DNA from 4 places in the Halomonas sp. G11 genome. Region 1 is predicted to be linked to each of the others. Evidence: predicted binding sites of a transcription regulator. Region 1 holds the regulator's gene; each other region holds the start of a gene.
What was found. The regulator sigma-54, encoded in region 1, starts transcription at its own class of promoters, with help from an activator protein. The targets are predictions, from matches to a motif close to TGGCACNNNNNTTGCTNT.

Region 1 (7,330 bases):
GACAAAATGCAGCTGGCGAACCCAAAGGCGAAAACCTTCGGCTGATGGGATCCCCACCGCAGACTGGGCAAGAAACACCCCGGCACGGCCCAGCGCTTCCACCACATCACAGCTGCGCCGCCCTAACCGGGTAATCCGCGTGGCAACCTGCCCTCCCTTCATCGACATCAGGCTCCTCCTCGGGTCGCCGTATCGCCCAGCATATCCGGGTAAAACTGAGCGGCTGGATAATGGAAAGGTACCGGGCCATCAGGCTCACCATGGATAAACTGCTTCACCCGCGCGTCCTGGTTGACGTCGAGATCTGCTGGCGTTCCATGGGCGACCACATGCCCCTCGGAAATAAAGTAAAGATAATCGGCAATCGTCAGGGTCTCCTTGATATCGTGGGACACCACCACAGAGGTCAGGTTTAGCGCCTGATTCAGCCGTTTGATCAGTTGGACGAGCACGCCCATGGAAATGGGGTCCTGCCCCACAAACGGCTCGTCATAGAGGATCAGCTCTGGATCCAGCGCCACGGCCCGCGCCAGCGCAACGCGCCGGGCCATCCCCCCGGAGAGCTCGGCTGGCGTAAGGTGCCGCGCGCCGCGCAGCCCCACTGCCTGAAGCTTGAGCAACACCAGGTCACGTATCATGGCATCGGGCAGGTCCGTGTGAACCCGCAACGGGAATGCCACGTTTTCATACACATCCAGGTCAGAAAACAGCGCCCCGCTTTGAAACAGCATGCCCATGCGTTTGCGTAGCGCAAATAGTGCCTTGCGCGAAAGCCGATGCACCTCGTCCCCGTCGATCAGTACGCGGCCCTTATCGGGGGTCAGTTGCCCACCGATAAGCTTTAACAGGGTCGTTTTGCCTGTACCGCTGGGCCCCATGATCGCCGTCACTTTACCGCGCGGGATGGTCATGTTCACCCCGCGGAAAATCTCGGTATCGCCCCGCGAAAAATACAGGTTATCGACTTCAATAAAAGGCACATCGCTCATGGAACCATCAACTCTCGCGGTTACTTGCAGATTCGCTCGTTTCACGCAGCAAGCAATAAGTAAACAGTGATTAAAAACTCGTATTTTAAATACTGTATTTAAAAAACCACGTTTAAAAAACCATTATCGAACAACGTATTCTAACCCTACCTGACGACGACAAGCGAGCATTGCTTGTTCTCACGACAAAACGATGGGGCAAAGTCCACTCGGTCAATGTTACTCTTACGCCAGATTGTCATTTTTAACGAGCCACCGATTGCCCATGCCAGCAACAACTGAAACCACCCCCTTTCGCCAAAGCGCATTGCGTACGCTAGACATTGAGCAAGCCGCCATCGCAGGCTTGGCCAGCAAACTGGATGCGCATTTCGACCATGCCTGCGAGCTGATTCTGGCCTGCCAGGGACGCGTGGTGGTTACCGGCATGGGCAAGTCAGGCCATATTGCCGGTAAGATCGCGGCGACACTGGCCAGCACCGGCTCGCCAGCGTTTTTTGTTCACCCTGGCGAAGCCAGTCATGGTGATCTGGGCATGATTACCCGCAACGATGTCGTGGTCGCGCTCTCGAACTCAGGGGAAACCGCTGAGGTGACGGCCCTGCTGCCGCTGCTGAAGCGCCTGGGTACACCGCTGATCAGCATGACAGGACGCCCGACCTCTACGCTTGCCCAGCATGCGGATGCACACCTTAACAGCAGTGTCGACCGGGAGGCCTGCCCGCTGGATCTAGCGCCGACAAGCTCCACGACAGCGGCATTAGCCCTGGGCGATGCGCTCGCGGTTGCCCTGCTTGAAGCACGCGGCTTTACCGCCGAGGATTTTGCCCTGTCGCATCCCGGCGGCAGCCTGGGCCGACGCCTGCTGCTACGCGTTCGCGATTTGATGCACCAAGGCGATCGCCTTCCCCAGGTTGCCCTGGGCAGCCCCCTACGCGATGCGTTACTGGAGATCACCCGGCAGGGACTGGGGTTCACCTGCGTGGTGGACCCAGACGGACTGCTGGTCGGCGTATACACGGATGGCGACCTGCGCCGCACCCTGGATAATTTCCACGACCTGCGAGATGTACGGGTAGATGACGTCATGACCCGACCTGGCAAACGCATATCTCCCGACCTTCTCGCGGCGGAAGCCGTTCGCATCATGGAAGACAATCGCATTACCGCGCTGGCAGTGGTGGACGAACACCAGCGCCCGATAGGCGCGCTGCATATGCATGACCTGCTTGCCAGCGGCGTTATTTAACTTCAATCGACCGGAGACCCAATGTCCCTTTCTGCTGACCTACTCGACCGACTACGTCGCATTCGCTTATTTGCCCTTGATGTCGATGGTGTTCTCACCGACGGTCGGCTTTACTTTCAAGCCGACGGTGTCGAAATCAAAGCATTTCATACCCAGGACGGCCATGGGCTCAAGCTGTTGAAACGCGCAGGCATCTCGGTCGCCTTGATCACCGGCCGCGACTCCCCCATGGTCAGCCAGCGCGCCGCCGCACTGGGCATTCCCCACGTTTATCAGGGCTGCGAGGACAAACTGGCCGCCCTTCGCGGCCTTTGCCAGCGCCTGGAGCTTGATTTGTCTCAAGTTGCCTATTGTGGTGACGACCTGCCCGACCTGGCCAGCATCAAACGCTCAGGCGTCGGCATCACGGTACCCAACGCCCCTGACTACATGCACACCCACGCTGACTGGGTCACCGAACGCCTGGGGGGGCACGGTGCTGTCCGCGAAATATGTGATACGTTGCTTGATGCTCAGGGTCACTGGGGCGCGGTTGTCGATACTTATCTACACGGCTGAGGCACTATGCTAAAGACATGGCCTACGCGTCTGGGACTGGCACTTATCGTGCTGGCTCTGGGCGGCTTGCTGGTATGGCTGGACCCGGGCGGCCTTCAAACCGTCCCGACAGACCCGGACGCCCGTGCCGAGGAGCCAGGCCACGTCCTTCACGATGCCGAACTGACGCTGTTTGATGAGCAGGGGAATATTCAGCAGGGATTAACCACGCCTCGCCTGGTGCATACTCCCCAATCCGCCTCGACACTCGCCGAGACCCCGCATGCCACGCTTTATGACAGCGAGCGGCGCGTCTGGAACGCCACGTCAGAGATAGGTACGCTTAATACCCGTTCTCAGGAGCTGACGCTTTCGGGCGACGCAAGATTGATCGCCCCTGAAGAAGGCTGGCAGCTTGACACGGACGTTCTGCACTATGAGGGGAAAACCGCCCATGCGTGGAGTGACACTCATGTGCTGCTCCAGCAACCACCCCAGCGCATGACAGCACGGCGTATGGATGCATGGCTCAACGAGGAGGAAGTGCGGCTTGAAGGTGACGTTCAAGGCCACCACCCTCCGGAGACGCAACCCGGACAGGAATGAAACATGAAAGCGTTTATCTACACGGCGATGGCGGCTGCCTGCCTAGTGCCTTTTTATGCGACGGCGGATAACCACCAGCAGCCGGTTGAAGTCGTCGCCGACCAGCTCGACCTGGATCAGCGCGCCGGTACAGCGGTCTACACCGGCGACGTCGAAATTCGCCAAGGCAACATGCTGATAAGAGGCGACGAAGTGGAAATCCAGCGTAACGAGGAAGGCGAGCTCTCCCGGGCCACAGCGCTGGGCGAACGGGCCTATCTGCGGCGCCAGCCCGAGGATCAGGATGGCCCGATGGAAGGCTGGGGTCGGCGGGTGATCTACCATGTCGCCGAGCGCCGGGTCGAGTTGATTGATCAGGCGGAAATCATCCAGCAAGGCGACCGCTTTACCGGGGGACGCCTGGAATATTTCATCGACCAAGAGGTCGTCAAGGCGCGTTCCGATGTCGACAATCAAGAGTCGCAGCGCATTCGCATGACGCTGCAACCCGAAGGTTAAGGAGAGCCAGATGGCCGTTGCCGACAACAGCGCAACACGAACGCTATACGCCCGTCACTTGGCAAAAAGCTACAAACGCCGGCGCGTGGTGAAAGACATCAACCTGGATATCTCACAGGGCAGCATCGTCGGCCTGCTCGGCCCCAATGGCGCTGGCAAGACCACGTCATTCTACATGATTGTCGGCCTGGTCAAGGCAGATGCAGGCAGCGTTGGGATTGATCACCTCGACCTTTCCCGAGCGCCCATGCACGAGCGCGCCAAGGCAGGCATTGGCTATTTGCCCCAGGAGGCGTCGATCTTCCGCAAGCTTTCCGTCGCCGACAACATCATGGCCATTTTGCAAACCCGTAACGACCTGGACCGCGCCGGACGCGAAGCACGCCTGGAAACACTCCTGGAAGAGTTTCATATCACCCATATCCGCGACAATATGGGCATGAGCCTTTCCGGGGGCGAACGGCGGCGCGTCGAGATCGCAAGGTCCCTCGCCACCGAACCTGCGTTCATTCTGCTTGATGAACCTTTCGCGGGTGTAGACCCCATCTCCGTGGGCGACATCAAGTCGATCATCCGCGCCTTGAAAGACCGCGACATTGGCGTCTTGATTACCGACCACAATGTGCGTGAAACACTGGATATCTGCGACGTGGCCTACATCGTTGGCGACGGGCATATCATCGCCAGCGGTTCGCCGGACGCTATTCTTGACAATCAGGAGGTACGTGACGTTTACCTAGGTGCTGATTTTCGTCTCTAAAGCCCTTAATGGCATATTTATTGCCAATGGCATACTTATTGCACTTGCACCCGATCACAACTCGCACTAGGGTGGATGCTTTCCGATAAACGAGTGGTTCTCAGATGGTCATGAAAGCTTCTCTTCAACTGCGGATCGGCACCCAGCTCACCATGACACCTCAGCTGCAGCAGGCGATTGCCCTGCTACAGCTATCAACGCTCGATTTACGCCAGGAAATTCAGCAAGCGCTCGATGCCAACCCCATGCTCGAGCAGGAAGACGAGTTCAGCGAAAGCGAACAAGCCGCCAGCGAGCCGGAAGAAAGCGAGTGGGCAGATAGCATTCCCAAGGAGCTGTCCGTCGACAGCGACTGGTCAGATACCTATCAGGATACGGCTGGCAGCGGCAGCACAAGCAGCGACGGGCCTGACTTCGAGCGCCAGGCAGCCGGGCAAAGCCTTCATGGCCATCTCCTCTGGCAACTCGCCATGACCGATTTGAGCCAACGCGAACAGTTAGTAGCCGAAAGCCTGATTGATGCGCTGGATGCTAACGGCTATCTCACCCAACCCCTTAACGACATCCGTGAAGGACTGCGAGATCAGGGCGTGGAAGGCCTCAGCCAGCGCGAGGTCGAAACCATTCTGCTGCGGCTGCAACAGTTCGAGCCCACCGGCATCTTCGCCCGCGATCTTCGCGAATGCCTGATGCTTCAGCTCGCCGCCCTGCCCGACGACACCCCGCTGCTGATGCCTGCCCGGCGGCTGGTCCGCCAGTTCCTGGAAGCCCTGGGCAAGAACGATCAGCGCCTCCTCAAGCGGCGACTCGGTCTGGACGATGCACAGCTCGATGACGTCATCCAACTGATCAGAAGCCTGGACCCGCGCCCCGGCAGCGTTTACAGCGCCACTGACGATAGTTACGTGATTCCCGACCTGGTGGTTCACCACGATAACGAAGGCTGGCACCTCGAACTCAACCCCGAGGCCTTGCCCAAACTCAGGATTCAACCCGACTACGCCAGCCTGATCAAGCGCGCCGACAAAAGCCAGGATAACCAATTTCTCAAGGATCACTTGCAGGAAGCCCGCTGGCTGATCAAAAGCCTCTCCAGCCGCAACGACACCCTGCTACGCGTTGGGCGGGAAATCATTACCCGCCAGATCGGCTTTCTCGAACACGGCGAAGAAGCCATGAAACCGCTTATCCTGGCCGATATTGCCGATGCGGTGGAGATGCACGAATCGACCATTTCTCGTGTCACCACCCAGAAGTTCATCCATACACCGCGGGGCATTTTCGAACTTAAATACTTCTTTTCCAGCCAGATCAGTAGCCAGGACGGCGACAGCCACTCCAGTACGGCCATTCGCGCACGCCTCAAAAAACTGATCCAGGAAGAACCCCCCGGCAAACCCTTGTCGGATAGCCGTCTGGTCACCCTGCTGGAGGAAGCCGGTATCCACGTGGCCCGACGCACGGTCGCCAAATATCGCGAAGGCATGGGCATTCCTTCGTCCAGCGAACGCCGCCGCTTACGTTAGGCAAATGGAAACTCACTACAAGGGCTTTGCTTAACGCCAAAAAGGGTTACAATCGAAGAACAGTCCGACGGATAAGGAGTACGTCAATGCAAGTCAATATCACCGGTCATCATGTAGAACTGACTGACGCCTTGCGTGACTATGTCAACGAAAAGTTGGAACGCGTTGAGCGCCATTACGACAACATCACCACCGTACAGGTAACGCTCTCGGTCGAAAAAGAGCGTCAACAGGCCGCCTGTACGCTGCACGCTGCAGGCGCTGACTTGCATGCCGAGGCCCTTGATAACGATATGTACGCCGCCATTGACGCCCTGGCGGACAAGATCGATCGACAACTCGTTAAGCATAAGGAAAAAGCACAAGCCCGCGCCCAGGGCGCAGGTGTGCGTTAATTCAATGACGTTGGCCACAATCCTCCCCCCGGAACGCGTTCTCTACGATGTGCCCGGGGGCAGCAAAAAACGGGTGCTGGAGTTTTTCAGCACCTTTATCGCCCAAAACATTCCCAGCCTCGACAGCCAGGAGGTGTTCAGCCGTCTGATTGGCCGTGAACGCCTCGGCAGTACGGGGATTGGTAACGGCGTGGCGATTCCCCATGCGCGAAGTCCGCATTGTGATTCGCCCATCGCCGGCTTTCTCAAACTCAATGAAGCGGTCGACTTCGACGCCATTGACGGAGACCCGGTTGACCTGGTGTTTGTTCTGCTCGTGCCAGAAGAAGCCGACGACACGCACCTGGCACTGCTGGGCCAAGTTGCCTCCATCATGAATGATGCCGACACGCGCCAGCAGCTACGCAAGTCGGGTAGTCAACGTGAATTGCTGGACCTCATCTCCGCCAAGATACGCGAACAGGCTGCCAGCCTTTAAATAGGCGAGGCGCTTAATGGACCGTCCTAATCCCGGGTCGCTTGTCCAAGTCGCTTGACCGCAAGCAAGAGAGCCTTCATGCAACTCGTCATTATTAGTGGCCGATCGGGGTCAGGCAAATCGATAGCTTTACAGGCGCTGGAAGATCTGGGTTATTACGCTATTGATAACCTGCCCGCCATGCTGCTGGATTCCCTGGTGGAGGAGTTGCGCGATCAGGGCGATCGCACCCACTTGGCTGTCAGTATTGACGCACGCAACCTGCCAGGCGCACTTGCCAAACTTCCCGAAC
Region 2 (7,330 bases), on a different contig from region 1:
CATTGATGCGCTGGGCCCCAACTGGCGCGGCTTCTATATGCCGGCGGATATCTCTGACGAGGCCAAGCAGTACTGGGTCGATGCCATGGATACCATCTATGCCAGCGACGAGTGGAAGAACGTCATGCAGCAGAATGGCCTGATGCCTTTCCACATGAGCGCCGGTGAGTTCGAGACCTTCGTTAAAGAACAGATCAAAGATATCGAACAACTGTCCACGGATATCGGGCTGATTCAGTAATGGTTTTCAACGATCGTATCTTTGGGATCCTGATGATCGTCCTGGCCGTCGCGTACGGCTGGGGCGCCACCCAGTTTCAAGAACCCTTTGGCGGGTCCGAGGCGGTCGGGCCCGATACTTTTCCTCTTTTACTGGCCGTCGTCCTGGGGCTGTCCAGTCTGTACATGGTCGTACGGCCGGACCCGGATAATGCCTGGCCATGGAGCCGTACCGGCATCGAGCTGATCGTTGCGGTGGTCGTGCTGATCCTGTATGCCATGTTGCTGCAACCGCTAGGCTTCATCATCAGCACGGCCCTGGCTGTGGGCACCCTCTGCTGGCGCATGGGCTCACGTCCGGTCAAGGCCTATATCACCGGAGCGGTTTCCGGTGTGGTGGTGTACCTGGTATTCAGCTATGCCCTTGATCTGGCGCTACCGCTAGGCATATTGTCGTTCTTGGAGGTGGGCTAATGGAAACGCTTGGCTTCTTGATGGACGGGTTTGGCGTCGCGCTGCAGCCCCATAACCTGATGTTTGCACTGATCGGTGCCTTTTTGGGCACCTTGATCGGTGCCTTGCCAGGCCTGGGCCCGGCCAACGGGGTGGCGATCCTGATCCCGCTGGCCTTTACCCTCGGCCTGGCGCCGGAAACCGCCCTTATCATGCTCACGTCGGTGTATGCCGGGGCGATGTATGGCGGGCGCATTTCCTCGATACTGCTCAATATTCCCGGTGACGAACCGGCGATGATGACCTGTCTCGATGGCTACCCGATGGCACAACAGGGCAAGGCGTCCGAGGCGTTGGCGATCTCTGCCGTGGCGTCCTTTATCGGTAGCCTGGTGGCCACCATAGGCCTGATTATATTGGCCCCCTTGTTGGCAAAATTCGCCCTGACCTTCGGGCCTGCCGAGTATTTCGCGCTGTTCCTGTTGGCGTTCGCAACCCTGGGCGGTATTACCGGCAAGAATCCGATGAAGACCGTGGTGGCAGCCGCCATCGGTTTGATGATTGCCACGGTGGGTATCGATTCCACCGGCGTGCAGCGCTTTACCTTTGGAACGCTGGAACTCTACGAAGGCGTGGATTTCATCATTGCCATTGTGGGCCTGTTCGCCATTTCCGAGCTGTTGTTCTTCATCGAAGAGAAGGCCGGTGGTGGCAAGGAAAAAATGGCGGTCAACAAGCTCTCGCTCAAGTGGAAGGATATCCGTGAGATCCTGCCTTCGAGCTTGCGTGGTGGGGTCCTGGGTTTCATCGCTGGCGTACTGCCGGGTGCCGGTGCGTCGCTAGGTAGCTTTATCGGTTATACCCTGGAGAAGAAAGTCGTCGGCAAGAAAGGCTACTTCGGCAAGGGGGATCCTCGCGGTGTTGCAGGTCCTGAGGCCGGTAACAACGGCGCTTCAAGCGGCGCGCTGGTGCCCATGTTGACCTTGGGTGTGCCGGGTAGCGGGACGACGGCGGTATTGCTGGCGCTGTTGATTTCGCTGAACATCACCCCCGGCCCGCTGATGTTTACCCAGAACGCCGATATCGTCTGGGGCGTGATTGCTGCCCTACTGGTGGGTAACTTCCTGCTGCTGATCCTGAACATTCCGATGGTGGGAATCTTCGTCAAGCTGCTGTCGGTACCCCCCATGTACCTGCTGCCGATCGTTACCATGATTGCCTTTGTCGGCATCTACTCGATCAGCAATACCGTCTTCGATCTCTACTTCATGGTGATCTTTGGCGTTGCCGGTTATCTGTTACGCAAGCTTGAGATTCCCCTGGTGCCGATCATCCTCGGCCTGTTACTGGGGCCGGAGATGGAAAAGAACCTGCGCCATGCCATGGATATTTCCGACGGTGACTGGACCATACTATGGAACAGCGGCCTGGCCATTGGCCTGTGGGTCTTTGCCGGTCTGGGCTTGATCCTGCCCTATATTATTGGGCCCATCCTGCGCCGCCGGATGCGCAATCCCATTGAAGAGGGTACGTCTGGCAGCGATTAATCCTGGAAGGGATCCATCGACCCGGGAAGAAACGGGGCGTCGACGAGAGTCGGCGCCCCGTTTTTGCACGGTCGCAGTGCATTGAGCGCCAGTGGTGCATAATCAGCGTGCGCTCGCCAACAGAAGCCGCGCCATTTTGGTGCTTCTGGCCTTTTGGGGGTTTTTTAGACTTATCTTAAGTTGCTGATTGTGCGCTTATAAGTTGCTTATGTGCCAATCTGGCGCAGCCCTTGCAAATTGTTTGTTGCTAGTGGACGTATACCAGCCTTTGTTGCTTGGCATACGACGCCAATAAACGAGCCCCCAGCATAAGGGGTGCAAGGAGATTCAAGTGACCACTTTCCTACGCAAGACACACCCAAAGACGTCTCGAGTGTTCTCAACTGCCCTGCTAACCGCCGCTGTGATGGGGGGCAGTACCCATGCCATCGCGCAAGACGATGACCCGATCAAGGTCGGTATCCTGCACTCGCTCTCAGGCACCATGGCCATCAGCGAAACGGTTCTTAAAGACACTGTCGAGATGCTGATCGAACAGCAGAACGAAGCGGGAGGTCTGCTTGGCCGTGATATTGAAGCGGTGGTGGTCGACCCTGCCTCTGACTGGCCGCTGTTTGCCGAGCGCGCCCGCGAGCTGCTTGAACAGGAAGAAGTGGACGTCATTTTCGGTAACTGGACCTCCGTATCGCGTAAATCGGTACTGCCCGTGGTGGAAGAGCTGAACGGTCTGCTGTTCTATCCGGTGCAGTACGAAGGTGAAGAGTCGTCCGAAAACGTCTTTTACACCGGCGCGGCGCCCAACCAGCAGGCGATCCCGGCCGTCAACTACCTGCATGACCAGGTCGGCGTGGAGCGCTGGGTGCTGGCGGGTACCGACTACGTCTATCCGCGCACCACTAACCGCATCCTGGAAGCCTATCTGAAAGAAGAGTTTGGCGTGGCCGACGAAGATATCATGGTCAACTACACGCCCTTTGGTCACTCCGACTGGCAGAACATCGTGTCGGAAATTGGCCGCTTCGGCAGCGAAGGCAAGAAGACCGCCGTGGTATCCACCGTTAATGGTGATGCCAATGTGCCGTTCTACCGTGAGCTGGGCAACCAGGGGATCGACGCGGCGGACATCCCGGTGGTTGCCTTCTCGGTGGGCGAGCAGGAGCTCACCGGGATCGATACCGGACCGCTGGTGGGCCATCTGGCGGCCTGGAACTACTTCATGAGCGTGGATACCGACGCCAACTACGACTTCATCGACGCCTGGCTTGAGCATACCGGCGAAGACGACGCCGTGACCAACGACCCGATGGAAGCCCACTACATCGGCTTCAACATGTGGGTAGAGGCGGTTCAGAAAGCCGGTACCACCGATGTGGACGCGGTTAAAGATGCCATCATCGGCGTGACCGTGCCCAACCTGTCGGGCGGTTCGGCCGCGATGATGCCCAACCACCACATCACCAAGCCGGTGATGATCGGGGAAATTCAGGACAACGGCCAGTTCGCCGTGGTGTGGGAAACCCCGTCGACCGTAGCGGGCGATGCCTGGTCAGACTACCTGCCCGGTTCGCGTGATTTGATCAGCGACTGGCGCAAGCCCATGGAATGCGGCAACTACAACGTGGCGGAAAACCGCTGCATGGGTAGCGATGCCGAAGAGCAGGCAGAAGAAGCACTGGCCGAGTAAGCCCGTGTCAGGGGCGGTGCAAGCCGCCCCTTGTTTGATCCGTTTACCTTATTCATCTACCCAGGCGATGTCTCGTTTGAGGCGACGCCTGGGGCACGCCACTCGAAGGACTCACCCATGAGGATGCCTTGCTATTCGTGGACGGCACGCGTCATGCCAAGGATCGTCACCTGCCTGCTCATCAGCCTGCTGGCCTGGTTGCCCATGTCGGTTCAGGCGCAGGAAGACGATGGTCAAGCGCTTCTTGAAGCGCTGGATACCCGCTCATTCGACGACAAAGCCATGGCCATCAACGCCATTATCGAAAGCGAGCAAGCGCGCGCCGATGTCTGGTTGCAGGCCCTGCTGGACAGTGATCTGCAGCGGCTGCAAGACGATGGGCGTTTTGTCATCGCGCTGGAAACGACGGGCCTGGACGTCACCATTGAAGATGCGCTGACCGGGGAGGCCATGGGCGAGGTCAGCCGCCGCGACCTGGATCGGTTGACCATCAACAACGCACTACGCACCCAGCTGCGCTCGGCGATTTCGCTGGTCGAGCTGTATAACGGCGATCAAGAAGCGCGTTTGGACGCGGCGAAACGGCTGATTGGCGAGGTTGAGGAAGCTCAGGTCGAGCCGCTCACCAACCGGCTGGAAAACGAACCCTCGGCCGCGGTACGCGATCGGTTGAATCAAGCGCTGGCGGTCTATCGCCTCAACCAGGGCGACGCCGAGGCCGTCGAAGTGCTATCGGGCAGCCTGAACAGTAACGTTCGTGTGGCGTTGAGCCGCGCTGCCCAGTCAGACGACCCGCTGGTGGCCGACGCTGCCACCGCCGCACTGGCCGATATCGAGCAAAACCTTAAAATCAACCGCGCCGCCGAGACGCTCTACTTCGGCCTTTCCATGGGCTCGGTGCTGGTACTGGCGGCCATTGGCCTGGCGATCACCTTCGGCGTGATGGGCGTGATCAACATGGCCCACGGCGAGCTGATCATGCTGGGGGCCTATACCACCTGGGCCATGCAGCAACTGCTGCCCGGCCAGCCGGGGCTGGCGCTGATACTGGCGATTCCCGCCGGGTTCATGGTATCCGCCCTGGCGGGGGTGGCGATCGAGCGTGGCGTGATCCAGTTCCTGAAAGGCCGCCCGCTGGAGACGTTGCTGGCCACCTTCGGTGTCAGCCTGATTCTTCAGCAGCTGGTACGCACGGTGATTTCACCGCAAAACCGTACGGTGATTACGCCGGAGTGGATGAGCGGCTCGCTGGTGGTGAACGACGCCCTGTCGCTGACGCTTAACCGGATGTATGTGCTGGGTTTTGCGCTGGTGGTGTTTGCGGGCCTGATACTGATCATGCGCCACACACGGCTGGGGCTTGAAGTGCGTGCGGTCACCCAGAACCGCAACATGGCCCGCTCGATGGGCATTCGCGCCACACGCGTGGATATCATGACCTTTGCGCTGGGCTCCGGCGTGGCAGGGCTTGCCGGTGTGGCACTCTCCCAGCTCACCAACGTTGGTCCCAACCTCGGCCAGAACTACATCATCGACTCCTTCATGGTGGTGGTGTTCGGCGGCGTCGGTAATTTGTGGGGTACGCTGGTGGCGGGCATGTCGCTGGGTATTATCAACCAGGTGCTGGAACCCTGGGCGGGGGCGGTACTGGCCAAGATTATCGTGCTGGTATTTATCATCCTGTTTATTCAAAAGCGCCCCCGCGGACTCTTTCCGCAGAAGGGCCGGGCGGCGGAGGGCTAATCGATTATGTGGCTAACACGACCCTTCAACGAACGCTCGACGCAGATCTTCCTGTTGATTCTGACAGTCGCGGTCATTGCCGTAACGGCGCTCCACCTGGCGGTACCCGCCGGGCACCCGCTGTACGTATCGGGCTATACCGTCGGGCTACTGGGCAAGTATTTAACCTACGCGCTCCTGGCCGTTGCGGTGGACCTGGTATGGGGCTATCTGGGGATTTTGAGCCTGGGGCATGGCGCCTTTTTCGCTATTGGCGGCTATGCCATGGGCATGTACCTGATGCGCCAGATCGGCGATCGCGGCACCTACGGCGACCCCATCCTGCCCGACTTTATGGTCTTCCTGAACTGGGACAGCCTGCCGTGGTACTGGTACGGCTTTGATATGGCCTGGTTTGCCTTTGCCATGGTGTTGATAGCACCGGGGCTGCTGGCGCTGGTGTTTGGCTGGCTGGCCTTTCGTTCGCGGGTCACCGGGGTGTATCTGTCGATCATCACCCAGGCGATGACCTTCGCGCTGATGCTGGCCTTCTTCCGCAACGAGATGGGCTTTGGCGGCAACAACGGCCTGACCGACTTCCGCGAGCTGCTGGGCTTCGACCTGCGCAGCGAGGCCACCCGGCTCGGCTTGTTCATTGCCTCCGGCGTGGCGCTGGCACTGGGCTATGTCGTATGCCGATCGATTGTCGGCAGCAAACTCGGCCGGGTGTGCGTGGCCACCCGCGATGCCGAGGCGCGGACGCGCTTTCTCGGCTACCGGGTCGAGCGTTTCCAACTGTTCGTGTTTGTCGTCTCGGCCATGCTGGCGGGGGTCGCCGGGGCGCTCTACGTGCCCCAGGTGGGGATTATCAACCCCAGCGAGTTCGACCCGATTTTCTCCATCGAGGTGGTCCTGTGGGTGGCGCTGGGTGGCCGCGCCTCGCTTTACGGCGCGGTGATCGGCGCGGTGCTGGTGAACTACGCCAAAACCGTGTTTACCGGGGTCATGCCCGATGCCTGGCTGTTTGCGCTGGGTGGGCTGTTCGTTTTCGTCACGGTGTTCCTGCCCAAAGGGGTCGCCGGACTGCTGGGCCATTTGAAGCGGCGGCAAGACCATGAGCCAACGGAATCAGAGACGCCGGACAAGGAGGCAACCGCATGAGTTTTTTCCAAGCGCTTACCGAACGCGACCGGGTGTTTGACTTCATGACGCCCCAGGCCTCAACGGTCGATGTGCGCCACGGTCCGATTCTCTACATGGAAGATGTCACCGTCAGCTTCGATGGGTTCAAGGCCATCAATAAACTGAACCTGACCATCGACGATGGCGAACTGCGCTGCATTATCGGCCCCAACGGGGCGGGTAAGACCACCATGATGGACATCATTACCGGCAAGACGCGCCCCAATGAGGGCAGTGTATGGTTCGGCAGCCGTCATAACCTGTTGCACATGAACGAGCCCGAGATTGCCAGCCTGGGCATCGGGCGCAAGTTCCAGAAGCCCACGGTGTTCGAGGCGCTCTCGGTGTTTGAAAACCTGGAGCTGGCGATGGCGGCGGACAAGCGGATCATACCGACCCTCACCGCCCGCCTGACCGGCGAGGTCAAGGACCGCATTGACGAAGTACTGGAGACCATCGGCCTGACGGCGCTTCGCTATCAACCCGCGGGCATTCTTTCCCACGGCCAGAAGCAGTGGCTGGA
Region 3 (7,330 bases), on a different contig from region 1:
CTGGCCCAGGGAAATGCGCAGCGTTGCCATACTCAGTAAACGGCGTTATGGATATCGAGAGCCGCCGGGCTTGTCGCCACACGCGTCACCACGCTGCCCACCATTATCACACAGGGTGACGGTAGCGGTGAGGCGGCGAGCTGTAAGGGCATATCCGCAAGCGTGCCCACTAACGACTGCTGGTCCGGCTGGCTGGCGTTGGCCACCAGCATGATCGGCCAGTCATCGGGCAGCCCCGCATCGCGCAGGCCAGCGCAGATCGCCTCGACCTTGGAAAGCCCCATGTAGAACACCAGGGTTTCGTCACGCCGGGCAAGCGCCGACCAGTCCGGGGTGCCGTCTTCACGGCACAGCTGGGCGGTGACAAACCGAAGCTGCTGGGCGTGGCCCCGGTCGGTCAGCGGAATGCCCATGCACGCCGCCGCCGAAGACGCCGCCGTAATTCCCGGGACGATCGTGGCGGGTACATGAGCGGCAGCCAGCGCATCAAGCTCTTCGCCCATACGGCCAAAAATGGCCGGGTCGCCACCTTTAAGACGCACCACCGACTTGCCCGCCCTGGCAAGCGTGACCATCAAGGCGCCAATCTCGGCCTGTGGCATGCTGTGGTGCCCGCTGGCCTTGCCCACATAATGTCGCTCGGTGCCACGTGGAATCAGCGCCAGCACGTCGTCGCCCACTAGCCGGTCGTACACCACGGCGTCTGCCTGGCACAGCAGGCGAGCCGCCTTGAGCGTCAGCAGCTCGACATCGCCACTACCGGCCCCGACCAGATATACATGCCCAGGCTGACAATCGCCCTTGAGCGGCAGGCGGTTCGACGTATAACGGTCGAGTTTCTCACCCCCTATCCAGCCTGGATTGAAACGACTCACCAGCCGCGCCAGGGAATTACACCACTTCATGAGCGGAACTTTGCTTAGCGCGCGCATTGGGGCGCTCCTCTTCCAATAGCGATTTCAATTCAGGAATGCAACTGCCGCACTGGGTCCCGCAGGCAAGCCGTGCGCCCAGCGCCTCCACGCTGGTGTCGCCATTCCGGATGGCATCAACAATCGCGGTTTGGCCCACCTGATGGCAGCTACAGATCACCGGGCCGGTATCCGCCGCGCCGTCATCACAGCCTGCCAACAGGCGCCGACGATGGGTATCGTCGATACGATCATCGTTAAAACGCGCTTCCAGCCAGGCGAGGCCAGGTAGTTCATCGGGCGGCCCTACCATCAACCACCACTTGAGCTGGTCATTTTCCACACCGGCCGCGCGCAGACCACCCGTCGCGACATCTTCGCACCAAAGCGCTGGTGATGCGGGCAGCCACGCCGCCAGTGTGGCAAACCAATCGTTAACGGCCTTCGCCCCTGCCAGTTGCCAGCGTTGGCAGCCGCGCATGGGAATACGCGTCCAATAGTCGCTTTCGCACCAGGCGGGGCGTCCCGCAGGCATGACGCTGTGATCGGCAACGAGCAGCGTTGCCTCCCAGGCAGGTGCCAGGGGTGCCAGCGCCACGGCGCCATGCTTGGCTTCAGGCTGGCCGGAGACCGGGTCCATGATACGCTGTATCAAGGCGCTGCTGCGTGCATTTTGGCTGAAACAATCCGTCCAGTGAATAGGCACGAACACCTCGCCGCGACGCTGAGCCTTGGATACCCTGGCCCGGGCCCGGTATTGCCCCGTGGCGGCGGACAAGACGGCGAGCGACTGATCCTTTATGCCCGCTTCGGCGGCGTCCTCAGGGTGGACATCGATAAAGGGCTCAGCGCGGTGGTTCATCAGCCGCGGCGAGCGGGCGGTGCGCGTCATGGTATGCCACTGATCGCGTATCCGCCCGGTGTTGAGACGCAAAGGATACGCTTGGCTGAGCCTCTGTTCGGGCCCCCGCGGGGTAATCGGCAGCAACCTGGCGCGGCCGTCAGGCGTGGCAAACTGCCCGTCTTCAAACAAGCGGGCTGTCCCGTTGGGGGCCTGGGCATTTACCGGCCACTGGATCGGCGTAAGCGCGTCATAACCGTCGCGGCCCAGGCCCACGAGGCCTGAAATATCGAACAGCCGCTGGGTAGTAGTGGCATTTTCAAAGCCCGACAGCCGTGCGTGCTCGTCGAATATTTCGCTGGGGTGGGTGTAATCAAACGCCTCCCCGAAACCCAACTGCTTAGCCACATCGCAGATGATCTGCCAGTCGTGGCGGGCCTCGCCGGGCGGCGGCAACATGCCCCGCTGGCGCGAAATACAGCGCTCGGAGTTGGTCACCGTGCCGTCTTTTTCAGACCACCCGGACGCGGGCAGCACGATGTCAGCGTAGGGCAGCAGGTCGGTATTTGCCGCGCACTCCGAGACGATCACCAGCGGACACTTTTCCAGTGCGGCCCTCACGTGGGCGGCATCGGGCAGGCTAATCGCCGGGTTGGTGGCCATCACCCAGAGCGCTTTTATCTCGCCACGCTCGATGGCGTCAAACAGCTCAACCGCTTTGTAGCCAGGGCCATTCGGCAACGTGGGCGCCAGATTGTCGGTGGCCCAAAAGCGGCTGACCAGATCTCGCGCCCCCGGGGTGCCATAATCCATGTGCGCAGCCAGTTGGTTGGCCAGGCCGCCCACCTCGCGTCCGCCCATGGCATTGGGCTGGCCGGTAATCGAGAAAGGCCCTGCCCCCGGCAAGCCGATTTTGCCCCCCGCCAGGTGGCAGTTGATGATCGCATTGCACTTGTCGGTGCCGCTGGACGACTGATTGATCCCTTGGGAGTAAAGCGTTACCACGTGCAGCTGGCTGGCAAACCAGTAGTAGAGGGTTTCCAGGCGCTCGGCATCGATCTCGCAGGCAGCCGCCACTTCAACGATGGAACCAGCCGACTGCTGGGCGGCGCTTAGCGCATCGTCAACGCCTTGGGTATGGCGCTCCAGATACACCGTGTCCAGCTTGTTCTTGGCCGCCATCCAGGCCAGCAGGCCGTTGAACAACACTGCGTCGCTGCCGGGTTTAATGCCCAGGTACAGGTCGGCGATTTCACAGCTGTCGGTCACACGGGGGTCAATCACCACCACGCGCATCAACGGGTTACGTTCTTTGGCAACCTTGATGCGCTGGTAGAGCACCGGGTGATTCCAGGCCAGGTTGGACCCTACCAGCACGACCAGTTCGGCCTCTTCCAGATCTTCATAGTTACAGGGCACCGCATCGGCACCGAAGGCGCGCTTGTACCCCGCCACCGCAGAGGCCATGCACAGCCGCGAGTTGGTATCCAGATGCGACGTGCCCAAGAAACCTTTAAACAACTTGTTGGCAACGTAATAATCTTCCGTCAGCAGCTGGCCCGAAAGGTACGCCGCCACGCTGTGGTTGCCATGCTCGGCCCGCAGGGTGTTTAAGCGTTCGGCGGTGACACTTAAGGCCTGTTCCCACGAGACCTCTTCGCCATCTACACGCGGCTTGATCAGACGCCCCTGCTCGCCCAGCGTTTCGTGAAGAGCTGAACCTTTGACGCACAGCCGCCCGAAATTGGCGGGGTGTTCACGGTCGCCCTCGACAGCACTCAGTGTGCCATTCTCCGCCACGGTCGCGTTAACGCCGCAACCAACGCCACAGTAGGGGCAAGTCGTTTTGACTTGGTACATGATGACTCCTCGGCAAATTGCAAACGCCACCCATAAAAAAACGTCCAGGCCGCTGACCCTGTTGCGCAAAGCGCAAGGCGATCAGCTGGCTGGACGTCGTTGCCGCAGCGGGCACCGCTAAAGGTGCCAAACGTATTGTTTAAAGATACTTATTTGTCTAACAACGTTATTGGGCTTATTCGCTGCCACTGTTTTTTGGTGAACGCACTGCAATGCGCGTTTGTTGCTTGTACTCGTAGGGTTGCAAACCCTAAGCCATTATTCGGAATCGCCTAAATTATTATTTAAAAACAGATACTTAAATAGAAAAACCGGCCGTCTTCCTATCGTCAGCTTACCCCCCTGGCACCTCAAACTTGCGTACTGAAAGTGCAGCTCACCATCCATGGCGCACCAACAGCGTGCACAAAGCCACAAGGAGCGGCCCCTCAGCATTTCTTATACGCCTACTCAACATGATGAAAATAAACTAAAAAAAAAGAATACCCCTGAGTTGGCCGCTGACTTGCTACTAGTTAGATATATAACTTGTTGGCAGCCAATGGCGGCGGCCACGCGTTAATCAACGTTACCGGGCAACGACGCCCCTGACCTTGTTCATCCTGCTCGCAGGAAGCGCATGTGTCAGGGGCGTTTTTGTTTGGAGCGAATCACCATCATGCAAGATGAGGAGCCACCCATGGAAACTTTTTCCCGGTGCTCACCCGATGACCACCTGGTCATCATCGGCAACGGCATGGCCAGCCACCGGTTGGTGGAAGCGCTGGTCAATCATCCTCAACGCCCCAGAGCCATCACCGTGATTGGGGAAGAGCCGGTGCCCGCTTACAACCGCATTCTGCTTTCGCCGTTGCTTGCCGGTGACATGCAGCCAGAGGCGCTAACGCTGCGCGACGCTGACTGGTATCAGGACAACGGCGTAACGCTCAAGCTGGGCGAACGCGTCGAGCACATCGACCGTGACAGCCGCACACTGGCAACCGACGCAGGCAAAACCCTCTACTATGATCGCCTCGTGCTGGCCACCGGCTCACGCCCGACACTTCCCAAGGTGCAAGGTATAGCGCTGGATGGCGTCCATGGCTTTCGGGACCAGGACGACGCCGCAACGCTGGAGGCCATTGCCCAACAAGGCGGCCATGCACTGGTGATCGGTGGCGGCCTGCTGGGCCTGGAAGCCGCCGAAGGGCTACGCAAGCGCGGCCAGGGACTGCAGGTAAGCGTTTTACAACGCAGCGACCGGCTGATGAACCGCCAGTTGGACGCCACCGCCGCCAATCTGCTGAAAGCCTCGCTGGTTGAGCGCGGGCTTAACATCGTCACCCAGGCACAGCTGGCAAAACTCGAAGGCGACCCGACCGGCCGCGTCTGCGCTGCCATCCTGAATGACGGCCGTCGACTGCCCGCCGACAGCGTGATTATCGCCGCTGGCATTACCCCCAACGCCGAATTGGGCCAGCAGGCCGGGCTTACCACCGACCGTGCCGTCAAGGTCGACCGCCATCTCACCACCTCCGACCCGCATATTTTTGCCTTGGGTGAGTGCTGCCAGTTTGAGCAGCATACCTATGGGCTGGTCGAGCCTATCTGGCATCAGGTCGAGGTGCTGGCGGCGGTGCTTTGTGGCGACGCGGGCGACGGTTATCGCGAGGTTCCCACCGCTACCAAGCTGAAAGTCAGCGGCGTCTCGCTCTTCGCGTTTGGCCCTACCGAGGCAGCGCCCGAGCACGACGTCTTGTGCTACCACGACCCCCACCGGGGCGATTATCGGCGCGTGTTACTGCGCGACGGCCGCATTGAAGGCGCCGTGCTGTACGGCGACACCCAACAGGGCCCCTGGTATTTCGAGCAGGCGCTGGCGGGGCACGACCTCAGCGGCTTCCGTCAGGCGCTGCTGTTTGGTGCCGCGGATGTCGAGGTGCTGCGTGAAGCGGCAGCCCAACTGCCCCCTGATTCTTCTGAGCTCTCTGCTCAACATTCTTCCAAACACTCTTCTCATTCAACGTCGGAGGCGGCTTAAGCATGTCTACCCAACAGCAGCTCATTATTATTGGTAACGGCATGGTCGGCCACCACCTGGTCGAGCAACTGGTCGATAACGGCGCTCTTGAGCGCTACCAGGTCACCGTGTTTGGCGAAGAGCGTCACCGGGCCTATGATCGCGTCCACCTGTCGGAATATTTCAGCGGCCGCGATGCCGAGTCGCTCGCCCTGTGCGACGCCGACTACTACACCACCAGCGGCGTCACGCTGCGCACCGGCGAAGCCGTGACGCACATCGACCGCGACCAGCAGGAAGTGGTGACCGACCAGGGCCGATACCCCTACGACAAGCTGGTGCTGGCCACCGGCTCCTACCCCTTTGTGCCGCCGATTCCCGGCAACGACCGTGATGGCTGCCTGGTGTATCGCACCCTGGACGACCTTGACGACATTCGCGCGGCGGCGGAAAACGCCACCAACGGCGTGGTGGTCGGCGGCGGGCTGCTGGGCCTGGAGGCCGCCAATGCGCTGCGCGGCTTGAACCTTGATACTGCCGTGGTGGAGTTTGCCGGGCGGCTAATGCCCATGCAGGTTGACAATGAGGGCGGCGAATTACTGCGCGAAAAAATCGAAGCGCTGGGCGTGCAGGTACTCACCGAGCGCGCCACCCAGCGCATCGAGGATGGCGACGCGAGCCGTCACCGCATGGTGTTCCAGGACGACAAGGTGCTGGAAACCGACCTGATCGTGTTTTCGGCGGGCATTCGCCCCCGCGACCAGCTGGCCCGGGATTGCGACCTGGAGATCGGCGAGCGCGGCGGCGTGGTGGTCGACGACCAATGCCGCACCAGCGACCCCGCCATCCTGGCGATCGGTGAAGTCGCCCTATGGAACCAGAGCATTTTCGGCCTGGTTGCCCCGGGCTATCAGATGGCCAAGGCGGCGCTCGCCACTCTGACCGACGGCGATACCCGCTTTAGCGGCGCCGACATGAGCACCAAGCTCAAACTGCTCGGCGTGGATGTGGGGTCGATTGGCGACGCCCACGGCAACCAGAACCCGGGGGCGCGGATGTTCCGCTACCTCGACCCGCTCACCCAGGTGTACCGCAAGATGGTCGTCTCCAGCGACGGCAAGAAGCTGCTGGGCGCCATGCTGGTGGGCGATAACAGTGCCTACGATACTCTGCTGCAGTACTATTCAAACGGCATCGAGCTGCCTGAAGAACCCGCCTCGCTAATTCTGCCGCAAAGCAGTGGTGCCGCCCCCGCATTGGGCCCTGGTGCGCTGCCGGAAACCGCCACCATCTGCTCCTGTCATAACGTTTCCAAGGGCGACATTTGCGCCACCATTGACGGCGGCACGGCCGATTTAGCGGGCGTGAAGGGCGAAACCAAGGCCAGCACCGGCTGTGGTGGCTGCACGGCACTGCTCAAAAGTGTCGTGGATCACGAGCTCGAAGCCCGCGGCGTGGAGGTCGACAAATCGATCTGCGAGCACTTCGCCCATACCCGCCAGGGGCTTTACGACATTGTGCGCGTGGAAGGCATCAAGACCTTCAGCGAGCTGATCGACAAGCACGGCAACCCTGAGACCCACCGTCTGGGCTGCGATATCTGCAAACCCGCCGTGGCCTCGATTCTCGCCTCCTGCTTCAACGAGCCGATCACCGACGCCGCCCATGTGCCACTGCAGGACACCAACGACACCTTCATGGCCAATATGCAGAAAAACG
Region 4 (7,330 bases), on a different contig from region 1:
GCCTAGATGGGTCTGGAAGGCCGTGGCGGAGATACGCAGCTCCGCTTCACTTTGGTGTAACCGATGCTCAAAGCGCAGCCGGTTAAGGTAGTGACGCACTCCCCAGGCGCCCAGCAGCGCAATCAGCAGCATCACCCCTGCCAGTATCCCGGCACGCTGTCGCCAGTTGGCCAATTGAAGCTGGACGTCCTCGCCCACGACCACGAGCAGCGGCAGTTCTTCTATCCACTGCATCTGAAACAGCCGCTCGCGCTGGTCCAGCGGTGAGGTCACACGTAACGACCACTTATCGACATCCCGTTCAAGCATCGCCAGGGTCTCGGGACTGTCCACCTGCCATCCAGCGGTAATGGGGTCCTCAAGAATAGGTAAACGGGCAATCAGCTTGAGTTCACCATCTACCAGCGCAATACTTTCGCCGCTGGACACGCCTAGACGCTGCAAGGCGCGTTCAAAAACCGCAGGGGAAATACGCGCGACCGCGATGCCATTAAATTCGCCGTTATCACGGGTCAAGCGACGAGCCTGATAAAGATAGTAGCGCTCGTCGTGAGAGGTCGAATAAAGCGGCGTCACCAGCTCGTTGCGATCTTCCGTGTCACGAAACGCTTTAAAAAACGAGCTGTTGCTAAGGTCGCGCCCTATTGAGTCAGCGCTAAGTGCGCTGGCCCGAACAATACCTTCAGCATCGATAACACCAATATCATCGACCCAGTCGACAGAGCGTGTTCGGTTGCGTAATGCCTGTTGAATCGCAGAATACTCACCCTGCGTCGGCATGCCCTCGAGTTGCACCAGTTCGGCAACGCTCAAAAGGGCCTGACCGCTTTGCGCAAAAACGCCTTTCGCCCACTCGACCACCACATCGGCTCTGGCTGCATTGCGTGTTTCAATGGTCTGGATTTCCTGGCGATACTGTTCGTAGAGTATCCACACAAAGATACTCAGGAGCAGCAACAGCGCCACCCCGTAAATCGTTAAAGCACCACGGCGCTGATGGCGATACTTCTTCGCCAAATCGGCCGATAACGGAGTAACAGGTTGTGGCATTGCGCGGGCGCCTTGTCATAAAGTGGCACTAAACAAACAGAACCGTCCTAACATAAGCTCAAACGTCGATGATATTGAAGAACTATTTTTGAAAAGTACATCGGCCTTTTTCAATTCCTCTATCATTAAATCAACTGATTGCCCGCCATGAGAGCTTGATATGCCCGCACTTGGTCAAATGAGCGACTATGAGATTCGCCTGATTCGTGTTTTTCAAACGGTGGTGGAGTGCGGAGGCTTTACGGCGGCCGAGACCACGCTGGGCATCAGCCGGTCGGCAATCAGCCAGCACATGAACGACCTGGAAGGACGACTGGGCTTTTCGCTGTGCCAGCGTGGGCGTGGCGGGTTCAGCCTGACCGAGGAAGGCAAAGAGATTTATCAGGCAGGCATGACGCTGCTTTCCGCGCTGGAAACCTTCAAAAGCGATGTCAACGCGCTGCATCACACCATCAGGGGGGAGCTGAATATCGGCATTACCGACAACCTGGTGACGCTACCCGCCATGCATGTCACCCATGCATTGGCCAGACTCAGCGCCCCGGAGCATGATGTCACGCTGAACATACACATGGAGCCATCGGATGCGGTGATTCGCAGCGTGATGGATGGCCACCTGCATGTCGGGGTCGTGCCCGCGGTCAATCTGCCCACCAGCCTAGATACTCAGCATCTCTACGATGAACCTTCCTTCCTGTACTGCTCGGTGGGGCACCCGTTGTTCGATAAGGCAAGCGATCACCTCACGCTGGCCGAGCTTGCGTACCATCCCGCCATATCGCCCCGCTATCCGCTGCCCGTTGAGGCACGCCAGGCCCACGATGCCCTCAATCTGCGCGCCTCCGCATCTGACCGTGAGGGCGCGGCATTTTTGATTCTCACCGGGCGTTTTATTGGCTTTCTTCCCGAGCACGTCGCGGATCAATGGGTCTCGGCAGGCAAAATGCGCGCCCTGAACAGCACAAGCCAGCACTACCGTATCCCCTTCGTGCTCATTGCCCGCCGCGACCGCCGACCCAATCGGGTCGTTGACGCCTTTTTAAACTTCATCGATACGCCACAAACGCCAACACCCGGCATCTAGCCGGGTGTTGTGAGGCATTTTGGTAAAGTGCGTGTCGCGCGACTAGGGTAGTTGCTCGGCAGGCTCCGTGTCCGTCACCGGCGACGGCCCCACTGACGGTGCGGAGGAAAGCACCTGACTGGCGACATAGTAAACGATCGCGCCAAGCGCCGAGCCCGTAAACCAGCCGTAGTCATAGAACCAGTACATCGTGCCGGTGGTCAGCGAAATCAGTGTCAGCGCCACGGGCACGCCAAAGGCGATAAAACCGGCAACATTGACAGCCGGATACGCATGGCTGTCCATATACAGGCTGGGCACATCCAGACGCTGCTTTTTAATCAGGAAGTAATCCACGGCCATGATACCGGCGATCGGGCCCAGCAGGCTGGAATACCCCAGCAGCCAGTTGGAGTACATCTGTTCAAGCGATACCCCCGGGGGAATGATGCCCGCTTTTTGCAACAGGTCGTAACCCATCAGCAACACACCCACCGCGCCGGTCATCAGTACGCCACGCGTCTGGTCAATAAACTTAGGCGCAATATTCTGGAAATCATTGGTCGGCGAGACAATATTGGAAGCCGTATTGGTAGAAATCGTGGCAATAATAATCAGCAGCATCGCCAACACGACCCAAAATGGATTATCGATAAAGCCGATCAACCGCACCGGGTCGGCCACGGTTTGACCGACAAGCGTCTCGGAGGCAGCGGTCATCACCACGCCCAGTGAGGCAAAGAAAAACATCGTCAGCGGCAGGCCAATCACCTGCCCGGCAATCTGGTCTTTCTGGCTTTTGGCAAAGCGGCTGAAGTCAGGAATATTCAGCGACAGCGTGGCCCAGAAGCCCACCATGGCCGTTAACCCGGCAAAGAAGTAGCCATACACCGACGCCCCTTCAGGACGCGATGGCGGCTGCGCCAGCAGCTCGGTCATCGACGTGTGCGGCCACGCCCACACCATCAAGCCGATACCCACCGCCAGCAGCAAAGGAGCAGCCAGCGTTTCCAGCCACTTGATCGATTCCGCACCACGAATCACTACGTACAGGTTCATCGCGCCAAACACGAAGAAACCGATGACCTCACCGACGCCCCCCAGCGCCGCCCAGGCCGGTATCAGTTCCGAGAGCAAAAGATGAATGGCCAACCCGCCAAACATGGTCTGGATACCAAACCACCCGCATCCGACCAGGGCGCGCACCAGACACGGTACGTTGGAGCCAAAGATCCCGAACGAGGAGCGCAGGACTACGGGGAAAGGAATCCCGAATTTCGTCCCCGGAAAGGCGTTGAGCGTCAGCGGAATCAAGACAATCACATTGGCGAGTAATATCGCGAACAGCGCCTCGCCAACGCTCAAGCCGAAGTAGGCCGTTAACACGCCCCCAAGCGTGTAGGTGGGTACGCAAATCGCCATCCCCACCCAAAGCGCGGCGATATTCCATTTTGACCAGGTTCGCTCGCTTGCTTGCGTGGGTGCAATGTCCTCATTGAAACGCGAACTGGAACGAACGTCGTCCCCCACGTCCAGCTCAATCAGCCCGTCTCGATCTACCATTTGAGAGGTTGTTTTCGTCATTGGTCTCTCCTCAGTGTCATCCTGCTTCCCAGAAAACCCTCACGGTCTGAGGTTATTTAAAGCAATAAGCGTGCCGACTAAGCCGCCCTAGGCACTTAACTTATTGATCAAAAAACTGTCTTCCAGGACAAGAATTTTATTGTTTTCGTCATCTTTCCGACTTCTGAGTCACCGAATACCCGGCGGACTCAAAAAGGCTAGATCAAAAAAAATATTTGCACCAACTTTAAACATAAAAACCTGTCTTTATTTTCAATAAAAAACGTTAACTTACTGATTAAAAACCATTAAATAAAAAACCCAAAACAGTGCACACCCTCACCAGATTAGGGAATGCGCCAAGCTAAAATAAAAAAATCAAATTAACTCAATGAGTTAAAAAGCATCTTAAAAAAACCATCGACTGACTTGCTAAAACGCATAACCTGACGATACTTTCTTAAAAGCTGTCGCATTGGTCAGCTTTGAAAGTTACCCGTTAAAAACAGAACATCAAACAAAACTAATGCTGTGGCCTAACGCTAATAAGAGGGAGTGTCTGATGCAGAAGATGAAAATCGGCCTGATTCAAATGGGGCTAAAAACCAGTACCGACCTGGAACCGGCGGCGATTCGTGACGCCATGAACGAGGCTCACCTGCCGCTGGTCGAGCAAGCCGCCGAGCAGGGCGTGCAGGTATTGTGCTTCCAGGAAGTGTTCAACCAGCCCTACTTCTGTCCCAGTCAGGACACCAAGTGGTACGCCGCCGCCGAGCGGGTGCCGGAAGGCCCCACCTGCCAGATGATGCAGAAACTGGCCGCCAAGCACCGCATGGTGATCATCGTCCCGGTCTTTGAGGAGACCGAGACCGGCGTTTACTACAACACGGCGGCCGTGTTCGACGCCGACGGCAGCTACCTGGGCAAGTACCACAAGACCCATATTCCGCAGGTGGCCGGGTTCTGGGAAAAATTCTTCTTCAAGCCGGGTAAATCCAACTGGCCGGTGTTCGACACCGCCTTTGGCAAGATCGGCGTTTACATCTGCTATGACCGTCACTTCCCGGAAGGCTGGCGGGCACTCGCCCTCAACGGGGCCGAGGTGATCTTCAATCCCTCTGCCACCGTCGCCGGGCTTTCCCAGTACCTGTGGGAGTTGGAGCAGCCCGCCTCGGCCGCCGCCAACGGCTGCTTTATCGCCGCCATTAACCGGGTCGGTACCGAAGCACCGTGGAATATCGGCGACTTTTACGGCTCCAGCTATATCGTCAACCCGCGCGGCAAGATCGAGGCCCAGGCCAGCGAAACAGAAGACGAACTGCTGGTCCACGAGATCGATTTGGACATGGTGCGCGAGGTGCGCAACAACTGGCAGTTCTTCCGTGACCGCCGCCCGGAAACCTACACCCGTCTGACCGACGGCGAGTAGCCCGGCCACCTGACAAGCAAAGGAGCGAACAATGAGCCTATTGATCAAGGGCGGCACCGTCGTCACTAACACCGACACTTACCGCGCCGATGTGCTGTGTGTGGACGGCAAAATCCACGCCATTGGCACCAATCTAGACGTTCCCGCTGATTGCGAGGTGGTTGATGCCAGCGACCAGCTGGTGATGCCCGGCGGCATTGACCCGCATACCCACATGCAGCTGCCGTTCATGGGCACCGTGGCCAGCGAAGACTTCTACACCGGCACCGCGGCCGCGCTGGCGGGCGGCACCACGTCCATCATCGATTTCGTGATCCCCCAGCCGGGCCAGTCGCTATTGGAAGCCTTCGAGACCTGGCAGGGCTGGGCGGAAAAAGCCGCCACCGACTTTGCCTTCCACGTGGCGATCACCTGGTGGGACGATAGCGTGCGGGAAGAAATGGGCACCCTGGTGCATGAACACGGCGTGAACAGCTTCAAGCATTTCATGGCCTACAAGGGCGCCATCATGGCCACCGACGATATCCTGGTGGAAAGCTTCTCGCGCTGCCTGGAGCTGGGTGCGGTACCCACAGTGCATGCCGAAAACGGCGAGCTGGTCTACCACATGCAGCAGAAACTGCTCGCCCAAGGCCTTACCGGGCCGGAAGCCCACCCGCTTTCGCGCCCGCCCCAGGTCGAAGGCGAAGCCGCCAGCCGGGCGATCCGCATTGCCAGCACCTTGGGCGCGCCGATCTATCTGGTTCACGTATCCACCAAGGATGCGGTGGACGAAATTGCCTACGCCCGCGACCAGGGTCACCAGGTTTATGGCGAATGCTTGGCCGGTCATCTCATGATCGACGACAGCGTCTACCAGGATACCGACTGGGGCCGTGCCGCGGCGCATGTAATGAGCCCGCCCTTCCGCCCCAAGGGCCATCAGGAAGCCCTCTGGCACGGCCTGCAGTCGGGCAATCTGCAAACCACCGCCACCGACCACTGCTGTTTCTGTGCCGATCAGAAAGCCGCGGGCAAGGATGACTTCACCAAGATTCCCAACGGCACTGCGGGGGTCGAGGACCGCCTGGCCGTGCTGTGGGACGAAGGCGTCAACACCGGCAAGCTGTCGCCCCAGGAATTTGTCGCCCTGACGTCGACCAACACCGCCAAAATCTTCAACCTCTACCCCCGCAAGGGCGCCATTCAGGTGGGCGCCGATGCCGACATCGTGGTGTGGGACCCCAACGGCACGCGGACTATTTCCGCCAAGACCCACCACCAGAACGTCGACTTCAATATCTTCGAGGGCAAGACGGTGCGCGGCATCCCCCGCCATACCATCAGCCAGGGTAAATGGGTATGGCGTGACGGCGACCTGCGCGCCGAGCGCGGCGCAGGCCGGTATCTGGAGCGCCCCGCCTACCCCGGCATGTTTGAGCTGCTGGCCAAACGTGCCGAGCTGAACGCACCGATGGCGGTCAAGCGCTGATCAATAAAGAACGACCAAGACCAACAGCTGTGCCCATAACAACAGCGGAGGCTCTACCGTGACTAGCCCACTGAACCATCTACCCAGCGCAAAAGAGGTCGGCACCTACGACCCGGATACGCTGGCAACTAACTTTAGCGATCTACACCCGCCGCTGACCCATCGCCAGGCGATGATCGAAAGTCAGCGCTGTCTCTACTGCTTCGATGCGCCCTGCGTGGAGGCCTGCCCGTCGGAGATCGACATCCCAAGCTTTATTCGCCAGATCAGCGAAGACAACATCAACGGCGCGGCAGAAACCATCCTGGAAGCCAACATCCTGGGTGGCAGCTGCGCCCGGGTGTGCCCTACCGAAATCCTTTGCGAGCGCAGTTGCGTGCGCAACCACGATGCCGAGTGCCAGCCGGTGCTGATCGGCCTATTGCAGCGCCACGCCACCGACCATATGCAGTTCGACGGCCACCCGTTCAAGCGGGCGGCCACTACCGGTAGGCATATCGCCGTCGTGGGCGCAGGCCCCGCTGGGCTCTCCTGCGCGCACCGGCTGGCGATGCTCGGCCATCGGGTGACCATCTTCGAGGCCGAACAAAAGCCTGGCGGGCTGAACGAATACGGCATCGCCCGTTACAAGATGACCGATGATTTCGCCCGTAAGGAAGTCGAGTTTCTGCTCGAGATCGGCGGTATCGATATCCAGTACGGGAAGCGATTAGGCGACAACCTGGAACTGGCCGCCCTGCATCAGCAGTACGAC

Region 2: a site for sigma-54 is predicted at 2,439-2,456, ahead of urtA (urea ABC transporter substrate-binding protein). Genes of this name have one in related genera too.
Region 3: a site for sigma-54 is predicted at 3,853-3,870, ahead of ADS46_RS04725 (nitrate reductase). Genes of this name have one in related genera too.
Region 4: a site for sigma-54 is predicted at 3,756-3,773, ahead of ADS46_RS00890 (NCS1 family nucleobase:cation symporter-1). Genes of this name have one in related genera too.

Annotation. Positions count from the first base shown of each region.
Region 1 is NZ_LYXG01000040.1:93,549-100,878, forward strand. Features, by position in the region: gene mlaE (lipid asymmetry maintenance ABC transporter permease subunit MlaE) at 1-168, opposite strand, end outside; gene ADS46_RS14200 (ABC transporter ATP-binding protein) at 168-989, opposite strand; gene ADS46_RS14205 (KpsF/GutQ family sugar-phosphate isomerase) at 1,255-2,238, shown strand; gene ADS46_RS14210 (KdsC family phosphatase) at 2,260-2,796, shown strand; gene lptC (LPS export ABC transporter periplasmic protein LptC) at 2,803-3,381, shown strand; gene lptA (lipopolysaccharide transport periplasmic protein LptA) at 3,385-3,879, shown strand; gene lptB (LPS export ABC transporter ATP-binding protein) at 3,890-4,639, shown strand; gene ADS46_RS14230 (RNA polymerase factor sigma-54) at 4,744-6,165, shown strand; gene hpf (ribosome hibernation-promoting factor, HPF/YfiA family) at 6,252-6,560, shown strand; gene ADS46_RS14240 (PTS sugar transporter subunit IIA) at 6,565-7,038, shown strand; gene rapZ (RNase adapter RapZ) at 7,117-7,330, shown strand, end outside.
Region 2 is NZ_LYXG01000034.1:75,243-82,572, forward strand. Features, by position in the region: gene ADS46_RS13335 (Bug family tripartite tricarboxylate transporter substrate binding protein) at 1-241, shown strand, start outside; gene ADS46_RS13340 (tripartite tricarboxylate transporter TctB family protein) at 241-693, shown strand; gene ADS46_RS13345 (tripartite tricarboxylate transporter permease) at 693-2,219, shown strand; gene urtA (urea ABC transporter substrate-binding protein) at 2,551-3,903, shown strand; gene urtB (urea ABC transporter permease subunit UrtB) at 4,057-5,646, shown strand; gene urtC (urea ABC transporter permease subunit UrtC) at 5,653-6,786, shown strand; gene urtD (urea ABC transporter ATP-binding protein UrtD) at 6,783-7,330, shown strand, end outside.
Region 3 is NZ_LYXG01000008.1:74,113-81,442, forward strand. Features, by position in the region: gene ADS46_RS04715 (bifunctional protein-serine/threonine kinase/phosphatase) at 1-30, opposite strand, end outside; gene cobA (uroporphyrinogen-III C-methyltransferase) at 33-932, opposite strand; gene ADS46_RS04725 (nitrate reductase) at 892-3,612, opposite strand; gene ADS46_RS04730 (NAD(P)/FAD-dependent oxidoreductase) at 4,292-5,632, shown strand; gene nirB (nitrite reductase large subunit NirB) at 5,635-7,330, shown strand, end outside.
Region 4 is NZ_LYXG01000001.1:206,778-214,107, reverse strand. Features, by position in the region: gene ADS46_RS00900 (EAL domain-containing protein) at 1-1,050, opposite strand, end outside; gene ADS46_RS00895 (LysR family transcriptional regulator) at 1,211-2,134, shown strand; gene ADS46_RS00890 (NCS1 family nucleobase:cation symporter-1) at 2,177-3,697, opposite strand; gene ADS46_RS00885 (nitrilase-related carbon-nitrogen hydrolase) at 4,239-5,105, shown strand; gene hydA (dihydropyrimidinase) at 5,137-6,576, shown strand; gene ADS46_RS00875 (NAD(P)-dependent oxidoreductase) at 6,635-7,330, shown strand, end outside.